2 regions of the Peptococcus niger genome follow, and region 2 is predicted to be linked to the other one. Evidence: riboswitches for the same ligand, from Rfam matches in the RefSeq annotation. Region 2 holds a riboswitch; the other holds the start of a gene.
What was found. Region 2 has a riboswitch for lysine ahead of BLQ16_RS00710 (transporter substrate-binding domain-containing protein). Riboswitches for the same ligand answer to the same signal wherever they lie in the genome.

Region 1: it holds a riboswitch for lysine, as region 2 does, so the genes downstream of both, lysA (diaminopimelate decarboxylase) here and BLQ16_RS00710 (transporter substrate-binding domain-containing protein) in region 2, are expected to answer to the same signal.

The regions. Positions count from the first base shown of each region.
Region 1 covers NZ_FNAF01000005.1:71,943-79,416, reverse strand. The annotation lists gene dapA (4-hydroxy-tetrahydrodipicolinate synthase) at 1-635, opposite strand, end outside; gene lysA (diaminopimelate decarboxylase) at 678-1,979, opposite strand; lysine riboswitch at 2,073-2,219, opposite strand; gene glpX (class II fructose-bisphosphatase) at 2,429-3,370, opposite strand; gene BLQ16_RS05465 (class II fructose-1,6-bisphosphate aldolase) at 3,383-4,237, opposite strand; gene argS (arginine--tRNA ligase) at 4,249-5,925, opposite strand; gene BLQ16_RS05455 (Mur ligase family protein) at 5,941-7,431, opposite strand; gene BLQ16_RS05450 (50S ribosomal protein L11 methyltransferase) at 7,434-7,474, opposite strand, start outside.
Region 2 covers NZ_FNAF01000001.1:136,938-144,411, forward strand. The annotation lists gene BLQ16_RS00695 (aspartate-semialdehyde dehydrogenase) at 1-261, opposite strand, end outside; gene BLQ16_RS00700 (amino acid ABC transporter ATP-binding protein) at 327-1,064, opposite strand; gene BLQ16_RS00705 (amino acid ABC transporter permease) at 1,061-1,840, opposite strand; gene BLQ16_RS00710 (transporter substrate-binding domain-containing protein) at 1,907-2,794, opposite strand; lysine riboswitch at 2,857-3,035, opposite strand; gene BLQ16_RS00715 (glycoside hydrolase family 2 protein) at 3,128-4,285, opposite strand; gene BLQ16_RS00720 (XTP/dITP diphosphatase) at 4,309-4,926, opposite strand; tRNA gene BLQ16_RS00725 (tRNA-Gly) at 4,981-5,052, opposite strand; tRNA gene BLQ16_RS00730 (tRNA-Arg) at 5,250-5,321, shown strand; gene BLQ16_RS00735 (ABC transporter ATP-binding protein) at 5,421-7,148, shown strand; gene BLQ16_RS00740 (ABC transporter ATP-binding protein) at 7,145-7,474, shown strand, end outside.

The sequences.
Region 1 (7,474 bases), on a different contig from region 2:
AAAATATTGGCCAGGACGGAAATGACGCCGGCGCCGCCACAAGATAAGACCGGAACGGTCACATCGTCATTGCCGCTGTAAATATCAAAGTCCGGCGGGCAGAGGTTGCGCAGGTCCACGGTGGTGGCCAAGTTGCCGGTGGCATCTTTAATGCCCACAATGTTGTCAAAGGCTGCCAAACGAGCAACCGTTTCCGGTTTCAGGTCCATCCCGGTGCGGCCCGGCACATTATAGAGAATAATGGGGATGTGCACGCTGTGCGCCATGGCAGAGAAGTGTTCATACAGCCCTTTTTGTGATGTTTTATTGTAATAAGGCGTCACATGCAAGAGGGCATCGGCGCCGACCGCTTCCAGGGACCGGCTCAAGGCTTCCCCGTGGACGGTATTGTTGGAACCGGCACCGGCCACAACGGGAATCCGCCCGTTAATGTGCTTGACGGTAAAGGCCACCGTTTCAATCTGCTCTTCATCGGTCAAGGTCGAAGCTTCACCGGTGGTGCCGCAAATAACAATCGCATCGGTCCCATTTTCAAGCTGGAAATCCAAAAGCCGGGCGAGAGCGTCAAAATCCACATCACCATTGTCCTTAAAGGGGGTCACCAAGGCTACACCTGAACCTGTAAATACGTGCATATCTATCTTCCTTTCTGTAAGTCTACTGCATCTATAGTCGCTTTAATCATTTGCCAATAAAGTCATGTCGTTTCGCAAAATATCCTCTAAGGATTCACGTCGGACGACGGCCTGGTGTCGGCTGCCGTCAACAAAGACCACCGCCGGGCGGGGGAGGCGGTTGTAGCCGGAAAACATGCTGAAGGTATAAGCGCCGGTGCCCAAGATGGCGAGGATATCACCTGGTTGAGGCGTCGGCAAGGGCTTATCCTTAATGAGAACGTCACCGCTTTCACAATATTTGCCGGCCACCCGCCAATTTTCATCCGCCGCATCCCGTAACCGGTCGGCGAGAACGGCCGTATAGCCGGCCTGGTAAAGGGCAACCCGCATGTTGTCCCCCATGCCACCGTCGATAAAGGCATAATTGACGCCGTCTTTCAGCCGCTTCACATCGCCCACCCTATAGAGGGTCAGCCCGGCCTCGTTCACCATGCTCCGGCCCGGTTCAAGCCAGACTTCCCTTAAGCTGAGATCCCGCTGCTGGGCTTCATCTGCAATATCCGCGGCCAATTGCCGGAGAAAGGGTGCCAGGGCAAAGGGCGCATCGCCGGTTTCATAAAAGACACCAAAGCCGCCGCCCAAGTCTAAGATATCCAGGGACAGCCCTTCCGCCTTTAAAGCCGCCATCAGGTCCAGCATCAGGTGGGCCGCCTTTAAAAAGGCATCCGCTGCAAAAATTTGAGACCCGATGTGGCAGTGGACCCCGCGCAAGTTCAGCCGGTCTAAAGCAGCAATCTCGGCCAGGACAGCCGGCGCTTCATCCAAAGCAATGCCGAACTTGCTGTCACTGGTGGCGGTTTTAATGTAAGCGTGCGTATGGGCTTCCACCCCCGGGTTCACCCGGAGCAAGACATCCACAGGGCAAGCTTCTTCAGCTGCAAGGGCGGACAAGCGCCGGGCTTCCGATAAATTATCCAGCACGATAAAGCCAATCTGTGCTTGTAAGGCCATCCGTAATTCCCGGTCCAATTTATTGTTCCCGTGGAAAATAATCCGGTCCGGCGGGAAGTCTACCGCCAAGGCCGTGTACAATTCACCTTCCGAGACCACGTCCAGGCAAAGGCCTTCTTCCTTGGCCAAGGCAATCAAGGCCGTAAAACTCGCCGCTTTGGACGCGTACAGGATTCGGCTAGTAAAGGCATCGCTGTTAAAGCAGTCCACAAAGGTCCGGGCTTGCTTGCGCAGTGCCTGCTCATCATAGACGTACAAGGGGGTGCCGTATTCCTCAGCCAGGTCCGCCGCATAGCAGTCCCCTATTTTTAAACGGCCGCCCTCATCTTTAAAATTTGAAAATCCTTCCATGCACTCATCCTTTCCCAGTCTACTCCTAAAAAAACAAGCACCCATGAGCAAAAGGATTTGCCTCATGGGTGCTGAAAATTTACCTTTTGCCCTTGATGTGAAAGCTCCTCGCAAAAAGATTGGGCAACCTTTTTGCGACAGTCTCATGCCTATTCGACATAAGCCCAGCACCATAGCACTTCGGCGAGCCCGCCTTTCAGGTAAACCCTACTCATCGCACTCGCGCCCTCTCGCACATCTTATATGGGATTGTACATTGACTCTAACAGATTGCTATCTGCCTGTCAAGCTTATTGGCAGGAGAATCTTCTAAACATAAGTCCCCGTCCCTTGCCAAGTTAATCTGTGGGCAGGCCTTTCTCCAACAAGGGCACCGCCAAGCAACCAACCGATTATATGGCCAGAAGAAAAGCCCCGTCTGCAAGAGACGGAGCTGAAGAATGATGACCTTAGCTGACTGGCAACCGGTAGCGGCTGTCCAAAAAGCGCACCGTACCGGTTTTATGGCGTAGGACGACGGTGTTGACGGTGATAAAATCGCCGTCGCGCTTGACGCCTTTTAAGATGCTGCCGGTGGTGACCCCACTGGCCACAAACATGACATCATCGCTGCGCACCAGGTCATTTAAGGTTAAGACCTCATCACAACTGGTGCCCATGGCCTCTGCCCTGGTCACCTGCTCGTCATTTTCAGGGGCTAATTTGCCCTGCATGTCACCACCCATGCATTTTACGGCAGCGGCAGCTAAGACGCCTTCCGGAGCCCCACCGATCCCAAGGACCATATCAATGCCGCTTTCCGGGAAGCAGCAGGACAGGGCCGGGGATACATCGCCGTCGGTAATCAGCTGAACGCGAGCGCCCAGGGCTTTTACGGCCTGTTTAATGTGCTCATGGCGGGGCCGGTCAAGTAAGCAGACGGTCAGCTCGTCCATGGGCTTACCCAGGGCCTGGGCCACATTTTTAAGGTTTTCTTCCACAGATGCTTCAATGTCGATGGCCCCTTTTGCGCCGGGGCCGACGATGATTTTATCCATGTACATATCCGGTGCATGCAAGAGGCCGCCGGCATCGGAAACCGCCATAACAGTGATAGCACCCGGTTGATTTTTAGCCGCCAGGTTGGTGCCTTCCAAGGGATCAACGGCAATGTCCACTTCATCGCCGCCTAGGCCGACTTTTTCACCAATGTAAAGCATGGGGGCTTCGTCCATTTCACCTTCACCAATGACGACGGTACCGGTAATGGCCACCGTTTCAAACATATGGCGCATGGCTTCTACCGCTGCACCGTCAGCGGCCATCTTGTCCAATTTGCCGACCCAGTTGGTACAATTGATCGCAGCCGCTTCCGTGACACGCGAAAATTCAATAACCAGTTCTCTTTCCATCTTAAAGACTCCTTACGCTTTGCCGTTTGAACCGAAAATGCGAATTTTTTCCACCACCCGCGCCTGCATTTTTTCACGCGCCGGGCCTAAAATTTTACGCGGATCGATTTCATTCGGCTTTTCAGCCAATACTTCACGAACGCCGTCTGTAAAGGCTTCGCGGAGGTTGGTATCAATATTAATCTTACGCACACCACGGGCAATGGCTTCTTTAAGAGCCGCATCCGGCACACCGGAAGAACCGTGCAGCACAATGGGAATGCCCACTTTTTCTTTAATGGTGGTCAACCGGTCAAAGTCCAGCTTCGGTTCGCCTTTATACTGGCCATGTGCCGTACCGATGGCAACTGCCAGGGACCGAATCCCGGTCTCTTTAACAAAATAAGCCGCTTCGTCCGGATCGGTAAAACTGGCTTCCCGCTCACTGACAACAACATTGTCTTCGGTGCCGCCGATTTTGCCCAATTCCGCTTCAACAGAAACGTCCAAGGGCCGGGCCACTTGCAAGATTTGGTTGGTCACCCGGATGTTTTCTTCCAGGGGATGCTTTGACCAGTCAATCATAACCGAGGTAAAGCCGCGGCCAATGCACTGAATCACTTGTTCAAAGCTGGTCCCATGGTCCAGGTGCAGGGCCACCGGAACGCTGGCAGCTTCGGCAGCAGTGCGCACCAGGGCCACAATATAATTGAGACCGGCATATTTGATGGCCCCTTGGCTGGCTTGAATGATGACCGGAGATTTTTCCGCTTCCGCTGCACCGATAATTGCCTGTACAATTTCCATGTTGTTGCAGTTAAAGGCGCCGACGGCGTAACCGCCTTCTTCAGCCGCCTGTAACAAGGTATCCACATTCACTAAAGCCATAATGTCCTCCTTTACATTCGTTCCGGGGCGCTAACGCCCAAGAGCAGCAATACATTGCGTAAGGTGATGCGGGCACAGTCTGCTAAAAGCAGGCGGGCCGCTTTGAGTTCAGCATCGTCTGTCAGTACCTTACACCCATTGTAAAAAGTATGGAAAGCATTGGCAAGGTCTTTTGCATAATATGCCAAATGATAGGGTGCCAATTCACGTGCCGCCAAGGCCACTTTTTCCGGCCAGGCAGCAATGGCTTCCAGCAAGGCTTCTTCTGCCGGTTCTTTTAGCAAGGCGGTATCCACCTCTGCCGCCGGGCGCACCGGCTCTCCGGCAGCCGAAAGCAGGGAACAAATCCGCGCATGTGCGTATTGAACATAATAGACCGGGTTATCCGATGATTGCTTCTTGGCCAGGCTCAAGTCGAAATCCAGCGGACTGTCCGGCGACCGCATACTGAAGAAAAAGCGCGCCGCCTCACGGCCGACTTCTTCAATGAGCTCTTCCAAGGTGACAAATTCGCCGGCACGCTTGCTCATCCGCACCAATTCGCCATCCCGATAGAGGCGGACCAGCTGCATGAGGATAACGGTCAACCGGTCCCCCGGATAGCCCAAAGCGGTCAAGGCCCCCTTTAAGCGCGCCACATGACCGTGGTGGTCGGCGCCCCAAATGTTAATTAAATCGTCATAGCCCCGGTCGAATTTATTTTTATGGTAGGCGATGTCTGCCGCAAAATAAGTCGGAATGCCGTTGGCCCGCACCAGCACTTCATCCTTTTCCGCACCATAATCGGTGCAGCGCAGCCATTGGGCGCCGTCTTTTTCGTAAACATAGCCCCGGTCGCGCAAGGCATCGATTGCCGCCATCACATCACCGGATTCGTGCAGGCTTTTTTCGCTGAACCAGTGGTCATAGGACACGCCAAAGGCTTCCAGGCCCTGACGAATGCCCTTGACCTTTTCCTTTAAGGCAAAATCCGTCATTTTAGCCAAGCGCTCATCCCGGTCCATGTTCACATAGACCTCACCGTCCTGGGCCAGCAAGTGCCGGGCGGTTTCAGCAATATCCGCCCCTTGGTAGCCGTCTTCCGGCAGGGGGTAGGCATCGCCTTGGCCCAGGGCTTCAAAGTACCGCGCCTCCACCGAGCGCCCCAAGAGGTTCACCTGGTTACCGGTATCGTTAATGTAATATTCCTTATCCGCCTGGTAGCCAGCCAGGTTCAGAACGCCTGCCAAAACGTCCCCCAAGGCGCCCCCTCTGGCGTTGCCCATATGCAGGAGACCGGTCGGGTTGGCGCTGACGAATTCCACTTGGACGCGCCGCCCGCCGCCCACATCACTTTTACCGTAGTCCCGGTCTTCCGCCTGAACCGCTGCTAAAACCGGCGTCAGATAATCGGCCGTCAAGGTAAAATTAATAAAGCCCGGCCCGGCCAGGTCAACATGGTCGATCGGCGCCGATGTGTCCAGGCGGTCCACCAAGGCTTGGGCAATGGCCCGCGGGTTCATCCGCGCCGGGCGTGCCAGCTGCATGGCAAGGTTACTGGCAAAATCGCCGTGGCTTTTATCGTTTGGCTGTTCCACCACAAATTCCGGCAAGTCGGTGGCCGGCAAGGCGCCGTCTGCCACCGCCGCTTGAAAGGCCTCTTGAATCCGCGCCATCACTGTGGCTCTGGTTTCTGCAATAATATTCATATATTCCTCCGCATTCTAAACTTTACGCGCCAGCAAGGCCGCCTTGGCCACTACTTCATCTCCGGCATAGGGCACCCGTTCACCCTTAATCTTTTGACAGGTTTCATAGCCCTTGCCGAGTAGGAGCACCACGGCGCCTTCCGGGGCCGTCTGAACGGCATGGCGAACAGCTGTGGCCCGGTCTTCAATCTTTTCCACCGGCACCTTCTTTTCAAAGGCCCGGCAAATGCTGTCGTTAATGGCCGCGACCTCCTCCGTTGCCGGATCATCTGCCGTTAAAATAATATGATCAGCCCCCAGGCTGGCCACCCGCCCCATGCCCGGCCGTCGGCTTTCTGCTTTATCGCCCGGCGCCCCAAAAAGCAGCCAGATCGGCGCGTCAGGGAAATCCTGCCGAACCGTTTCCAGCACCCGGCGGAAACTGATTTCATTGTGGGCATAATCCACCACCACGGTAATGCCAGCCTCCTGCAGGTAACTCATGTGCCCGGTCATCTTGATGCCCGCCAGGGCCTTGGCGCAAGTAGTCAGGGGGATGCCGGCCTTGTGGGCCAAGGCAATGGCCGCCAGGGCGTTTTCAACATTGAACCGCCCATGCATGGGCAGGTGAAAGGCCTGGATGCCGCCATCAAAGGCAAGGTTGAAGGTCAAACCCTTTGCATCGGCCCTAAGGTCTTCTGCGATGTAGTCGCCTTCATGCAGGCCAAAGCGAACCACTTGCCGGCAATGGCGGGCAGCCGCCATAATTCGCGGCAATTCATCGCTTTCCTGGTTCACAAAGGCGCGGTCTGCCCGGTCAAAAATAGAGAGCTTGCTGGTAAAATAATCCTCAAATGACGGGTGTTCAATAGGGCCAATGTGGTCCGGTGCAATGTTCAAAAAAACCGCATCATCAAACCGAATGCCCCCAACCCGGTGATATTTCAAGGCTTGACTGGACACCTCAACCACCATGTGCCGCAATCCGGCCTCCCGTGCTCTGGCCAAGTGCCGGTACAGGTCAATATTTTCAGGGGTGGTGAGCTTTGATGCCTCTTCCCGGACGCCGTCAAAATTACAGACCGATGACGTAATCCCGCAAAGGGGGGCCCCGCTTTCCTCGGCAGCCGCATCGAAGATGGCCTTGACCATGGTTACCGTGGTGCTCTTGCCCTTTGTTCCCGTAACGCCCATCATGTGCAAGTCCCGCCAAGGCGCATCAAAAAACCAATTGGCGGTCACCGCCAGCGCCTGCCGAATATCCTTAACCTGCAAAAAGGGAAGGTCCGCCCCGGCCTCAGGGTAAGGCCGATCACTCAAATAAGCGCAGGCCCCCCGGTCAACGGCAGCGGTCAGATAGGCCGGTGAGAAGTGGGCGCCCTTGCATAAAAATAAGGTCCCTTTGGTTACGCGGCGCGAGTCATACTGGATGTCCGACAGCTCCAGCCGGGCGCCATCACCTGTTTGTGCCAGCAAAAGGCCCGCCGCCTGGAGCACTTCTGCCAAGCTCTTCAGTGTTTTTCCCATCGTCATCCTTTCTTGAGTCCCAGGCCGCACCAGTCTTGCCCGG
Region 2 (7,474 bases):
CATGGCCTGTACATCCCGTCCGAAAGCACGGCTGGCCGGGCCACCAGCAAACAAGGCGACGTCAACACCTTTAAAGACTTCCAACGTCGTTTCTTCAACCGTATACTCTTTCCCCATAAATTGCAGTTTTTTCCCCGCGCTCCGGGAGCTGGCCAACATTTTTATGGATTTGTAGGGCACTTTTCTTTCTTCAATGACTTTGAGTATTTCCTGACCAACCGCGCCGGTTGCACCGACAACAGCAAGGTTTAATTCTTTCATGGCAGACGCTCCTTTTTCGTTCTTATTAACGCAATCCTATCATGCACCAGAATAGCTGTCAAATATCAGCGCGCTGTTCTGGCAAGGAATTCACGCGTCCGTTCGTTTTTCGGATTCGCAAAAAATTCTTCTGATGACCCGCTTTCTAAAATAACGCCCTCATTCATAAAGACAATGCGATCCGCCACTTCACGAGCAAAATTCATTTCATGGGTAACAACGATCATTGTTAAACCGCTTTCTGCCAGTTCTTTCATAATCCCTAAAATACCATCTACCATTTCAGGGTCAAGCGCAGAAGTCGGTTCATCAAACAGCACCACTTCCGGATCCATGGATAAAGCCCGGGCAATGGCCACCCGCTGTTTTTGTCCGCCGGAAAGTTGACGCGGCAAGGCATTGGAAAATTCCAACATGCCCACTTGACGCAAATATTTCTTTGCATTTTCTTCTGCCTCTGCTTCAGAACGCCCCAAGGCTTTCATTTGAGCATAAGTGCAGTTTTTGAGGGCTGTCATGTTGTTAAAAAGGTTGAATTGTTGAAACACCATCCCCACTTTAGAGCAATATCGGTTTTGATCCACTTTCTTTTCCAAGATATTTTGATCTTTAAAATAAATGGCACCGCCAGTAGGCTGCTCAAGTAGGTTGATGCACCGCAAAAGTGTTGATTTCCCGGAGCCGGATGAACCAATGAGACAAACGACCTCTCCCGGCATAATCTCCATATCAATTTGCCGGAGCACTTCTCGAGGTCCGAAAGATTTTTTCAATTTTTCAATGCGCAAAATGGCTTCGCTCATTTGCCTTTACCTTCCTTCCCGAGACGGCTCACATAGGCACTTCCGTCTAAATCTACCAGCAATTCATAATGATCGCTGCCATCCATCTTGCGTTGGACTAGGGCCAAGATCCGCGTCGTCAGCAGGGTCAATACCAGGTAAATGACGGAAGCAATCAAGAAAGGAGGGCCTACATTGAACATCGCCCCACCTATGGTTTGCGAGGTGTAGAAAATTTCTGTTACGCCAATAATGGATAAGACGCAGCTGTCCTTCATGTTGATAATGAATTCATTCCCGATGGTCGGTAAAATATTGCGAAGGGCCTGGGGTAAAATAATCCCTTTCATCGTTTGCCAATGGCTTAATCCAACAGAATGTGCCGCTTCATACTGGCCGTCATCAACGGAGATAATCCCACTGCGTACAATTTCCGCCATATAAGCGCCGGTATTAATGGTAATGATTAACAAGCCGGCGGTTAAAATATTTAATTTAACGCCAAAAAGGCTTGCAGCAATCCCAAAATAAATAAACATGGCCTGTACCATCATCGGCGTACTGCGGAAAAATTCAACATAGCAGGTGGTTAAAAAACGACCGATTTTATATAAGACCACCAACAGCTGGTTGGACTGACGCTCAATGGGGATCACCCGATACATGCCGATAAGCATGCCAATCAGCAACCCCACCAAGGTGCCAACCACAGCTAAGAGCAAGGTTACCCCAATGCCGCGCAAGTACCACTGGCTGTAATTCGCTAAAATATCCGGAATAGGTTCGAATAATGCCATTATTGCCTTCCTTTCAGAAAAGAGAGACTGCCCTTTTTAAAGGGCAGTCCGCCGTACATGTATTGATTAGGCAGCCGGTTGATCTTTAATCGCTTTCTCCATAATGGCTTCGCGATCTTTATCGCTGATGTTTTTCAAAGCGTTATTAACGGCTTCCAAAAGCGCATCGTTACCTTTTTTAACGGCTGCTGCAATGGCAATATCGTTAGGATCGGTTTTGAAGGCATTGTCCTTGTCAAACTCAACAAAGGTAAATTCCGGGATGGCGTTTTGAGCGGATAACCCTTCAACCTTTTCAGATACATAGCCATCAATGATACCGGATTTTAAGGCCTCCCGCATGGTGCTGAAATCTTTCATCGGTTTTTGAATATCGGCTTCGGTCAACTGCTGTAAGGCAGTGGCATGGAAGGTATTCACCTGAGCGGTAATTTTAGCATCTTTGAAGTCACTCTTGGTTTTGGCTTTTGCCAAGGGACTGTCTTTTTTAACCACAATAACCAATTGGCTTAAATAATAGGGCTCGGAAAAATTAACCGTTTCACGACGTTTGGCTGTCGGGCTCATGCCGGCCATCACCAGGTCAGCTGTACCCGATTGAACGGCCGGAGACAGAGAATCCCACGGTAATTTAACAACTTCAAGTTTCAAGCCGAGGTCTTTTGCGATTAATTGAGCAATTTGAATATCATAGCCATTGGCGTAGGTATTGCTGCCTTTAATCGGGGCAGCATTGTTGCTGTCGTCCACCTGTGTCCAGTTAAACGGCGGGTATTGAGCTTCCATAGCAATCAAAAGTTTTCCTTTTTCAACAGTGGCCAAACCGGTGCTGTCGGATGCAGCAGCGGATGTTGCTTCTGATGAAGCATTACCACCATTGTCATTTCCGCAAGCCACCACAGATACTGCGAGTGCCATTGCAAGTACAGTAGCCAACATTTTCTTGAGTTTCATTTTTTATCGCTCCTCCTTTTTTTATCATATAAAAACACCACAATTGCTTGTGGTGTAATGCATCAGTTTGCAGCACAACAATGTGGATGTACATTGACAGCCCTAGACCTATTTGATCCAGTTCCAAGAAGATATGAAAAAAGCATTTCCTCTTTCGGCGATGACACCTTTTGTACTGTTTCATCAGCGCTTTTTTCGCCTCCGCAGCCGACTCATTGTCATCGCAACCTCTGCATTACATATGATATTGGTTAAAGGCTACCACACATTGGGGGCTACGTCAAATGAATTTAGACATAATTTTACCAATTCAGTCATATTATCTTATATAATCTATAAATGCTGAGTCTGAAGCTGGAGGGGAGCCCCCATTGACAAGAGGGGACGCTGAAAGGGATCCTTGTTCACAGCAGTTAAGCGAAGGGTCTTCAAAGCATCTGCTGAAAAGCACTCGGTTGCTGCACCAAGTGCCCATGCGTGAACACTGGGATGTGGCCAATAGTGTTCAATTAAAGTCTCCAACAGCTTGTTCCGTTGCAGGGCATCGCCAGCTTTTTCTGCGTACTTGGTCAAGGGTGGCAAGCTGATCACAACTTTTTGGCCAAGGGCATCACACAAGGAAAGACGTTCCTCAAGCCGGTGTAAATTTGCAATCCAGAGGTATTTATCCGATGCCCTATAGGCCTCTCCATTTTTTACCAACTCTGAAGTGATCTTACTTAATGTTAGGCCTTGGTCGCTTTGGAAATCGGCCAGAGACGGGATGCCAAAGGAAATCATCCAATGATCCATCAGCCTGTCATTTTGAATAGCTTGAACCTCTAGACGATAAAGTGTGGGTTCTGAATCGCGCCAGGTTTCCAAGACCTTACAGGGAACAGCAATCCGGTCACCGGAAGAGTAGGCCAATTCCTTGCCTTCTTCATCAACAACAAACAGGTGCAGGCTGCCAAGGTCCCCCAGGGTTTTTATCGTAAAAATGAGTTGATCATCTGCGCGTATCGCCTGGCAGCCGACAATATAAGCCCATGGCGTTGTACAAATACCAAGGTCACCAAATATTCCCATGCCTGGCCATCCAAGGGGCTCGGCCAGTTGAGACCAGGTCTCTTCCGATAAATTCATCGGCGGCAAAAGCGGACAACTGCCGCCTTCCGGGACTTGTTCAAATTCTATGCGAATCTCATTATCTCCCACTTGCAAGAGGTCATTACAAGCCACTGAAAAGGCTGTATGCCGGGTGTAGTAGACATGCGCTAAAATATTATTGATATAGACACGGGCCGGAATAGACAGACTTTCGCTGTAGAAAACACAACGTTGCTGTAAAAAGGCAGCAGGCAAGATAAAGCGACGGTGGAGAGTCCGCCTTGCACCAAGCTGGTCAACCCTAATCCCCTTTTCCATCGGCACAGAGATACCGGCCGAAGCCTTATCCTGCAACCAGTAGCCGCCCAATGATAAAACCATTCTGGTTGCCGAAGGTTCCATATAAATGCCCCCTTCCGCCATTGTCAACCCCTCGGAAGTTGCCCACCATCTGCGTAGGCTTCTAGGAGTGGAATAACCTTGGCACATGCGCGGCCTCGATGGCTGATGGCATTCTTTTCTTCTGCAGACATCTCTGCCAATGACTTCATATAGGTCGGTACAAAAAACAGGGGATCGTAGCCAAAGCCACCACTGCCAGCAGCCTGGTGAAGAATAACCCCGTCCAGCTGACCTCGAACAAAAATCGGCTTTTCATCTGGTAAGGTCAGGGCCATGACACAGGTAAAATGCGCTTGCCGCTTTTCTGTCGGAACAGCTGCCATTTTTTTCAAGAGCAAGGCATTGTTGGCCGCGTCGTCATGATCCAATCCTGCAAAGCGGGCAGAATAAATACCAGGCGCACCGTCCAACGCATCTACTTCCAAACCTGAATCATCTGCTAGAGCCAATTGGCCGGTTAAGTTTGCCACGGTCTGTGCCTTAATGGCGGCATTCTCGGCAAAGGTCTTGCCATTTTCAACAATTTCTCCAATATCCGGGTAATCGTTTAAACTCAAAACATGAATTGGCAAGTTTTTCAACATGGCTGCCATTTCTTTTCGCTTATTTTCATTGTGTGTTGCCAAAATCAAAGTGAGCATGCCCATCCCTCCCTAGGATATAAAAAAAGCACCCAAACGGGTGCTTTAATCAAAAGCGGAAAACGAGATTCGAACTCGCGACCCTCGCCTTGGCAAGGCGATGCTCTACCACTGAGCCATTTCCGCATGCGTTTTCCTTAGCGCTATTACATAATATCATACTTCACAAAAAATGCAAGCCCTTTTTACAATATAGCTGTTATTTCTTTTTGAAGGTGAAAGCTGCCTCGAAAATTTTATCTGTGAAATAAGAGTAAATTAGAGCCAATACAAGTCTCCCACTTTACAAATACCGCAAATAAAGCTATAATACTAACCGTTAAGCGCCCGTAGCTCAGTGGATAGAGCGTTGCCCTCCGGAGGCAAAAGCGTAGGTTCGACTCCTATCGGGCGTGTCAAAAGTGGTCTGGAAAACAGGCCGCTTTTTTTATTGGATTTGTTTATTCTAGCCCTGCTTCGGTTATTTGACCAAGAGATACGAGGCTTGGAGGTGTATGATGGCTTTTATTTGGAAATATATCAAACAGGATTCGGCTTTATTGCTCTTAGCGCCTTTTCTAATGCTTTTATCGGTGGCTGCTGATTTATTGCAACCGAAGCTGATGGCCGATATCGTCGACATTGGTGTTGCCAATGGTGACGTAACCTTTATTAAGGGCAAGGCCCTTATCATGCTAATAACAACTTTTGGCGGCTTATTGGCCGGAATTTCTTCTTATTATTTGGCAGCCCGCTCAACAGCCCGTGCCGGCGAACGAATCCGCTCGGCTCTTTTTTCACGCATCATGACTTTTTCTCATAAAGAATTGGATTATTTTTCCGTTCCCACTTTAATTACACGGATGACCAATGATGTCAGTCATGTGCAAGGGGTTATTCTGTCTATCCAAAATACCTTTATTCAGGTTCCTTTTCTCTTAATAGGCGGTCTGTTTATGGCCATTACATTGAGCCAGCGCCTATCGCTTATCTTTTTGGTTGCCATTCCGGCGCTCATTTCAACGATTGCCCTGGTCTTGGTCAGAGCAGTAAAGGTTTTTCCGGTGGTACAAAAAAAGTTGGATGCCATGAACCGTATTGCACGGGAAACACTTCTCGGAATGCCGATTATCAAGGGGTATTTGGCTGAACCCTTAGAACGCCAACGATTTGACAAGGCCAATCAAGATCTCTACGATTGGCAGCTAAAGTCTGCCCTGCTCATGATCTTAATGTCCCCTTTTATTATGATAACCTTTAATTTTTCCACGGTTGCGGTTCTGTGGATGGGGGGATACCAGGTCTATGGCGGCCAATTAGAAGTCGGTAAAATCATGGCCTTTTCAACCTATCTGTCACAAATTCTGATGGCGGTAATGATGAGTTCTTTTGTGATTTATATGTTCTCACAGGCACAGGCCTCTTTAGCCCGCCTCCAGGAAGTCATCGACAGTGGGAGCAGTATTGTTTCTCCGACCCAGCCACAAAAATCTCAAGGCTATACCTTGATTTTTGACGACGTTTCTTTTCGATTTGATGAGCAATCCCCAAAAAGCACTTTAGAAAATATCAATCTCAGCATTTCAGAAAATGAACGCATCGGCATTGTTGGGCCTACTGGTTCAGGAAAATCAACTCTAGTTGGCTTGATGCTGCGCTTTTATGATCCGCAAAGGGGAAAAATCACATTAGGCGGGGTTCCGTTAAAAGACCTGGACCTCTTGGCCTTGCGTAAAAAGATCGGCCTCGTGCAACAGGAAAATACCGTTTTATCGGGAAGTATTGAAGAAAATTTAAAGATTGCTGCGCCAGATGCAAGTCCGGATGATATGCAAAAGGCCTTGGATCAAGCCATGGCGTCTGAACTCTACATCAACCGGGTCGGTGGATTGACCACAGCCATCCAGCAACGTGGTAAGGATTTGTCCGGTGGCCAGCAACAGCGTCTGTCAATTGCCCGGGTCTTGTTGCAAAAACCTGAAATACTTATTTTAGATGACAGCACCAGCGCTTTAGATGTCCTGACGGAAAAGCGCTTTTTGGATGCACTGGATGACCAAAAGGCACATCAAACCCAAGTCATCATCGCCCAACGCATCAGCACCTTACAACGCTGTGACCGCATTGTCGTTATGAACTGCGGCAAAATTGAAGCCATTGGAGACCATGAAAGCTTGCTGAAAACGAGCCCCACTTACATGGCCATTGCTGAAAATCAATCAGATCGGAAGGTGAGCGCATGAGCAGACATCGCCGAAAAGCTTATCGGGAGACACCGGCTACCGCCCAAAATACATGGGCAACATTCCGCCGACTGGTCCGCTATTTTCGCAATTCACTGGGGCTGATACTGCTTGCTTCTCTTGCAAATGCCTTGGTAACCGGCTTAACCATCTTGAGCATGTACTTGATGGGGGTTGCCATTGACAAGTATATTCTGCGTATGGATTTGGTCGGCTTAGGCCACCTGTGCCTCGGCATGGCCCTTCTTTTCATCTGTACGTCTACCTTGAGCTATGCCGACACACGAATTATGGCGGTCGTCGCGCAAAAAATTTCCAAATCACTG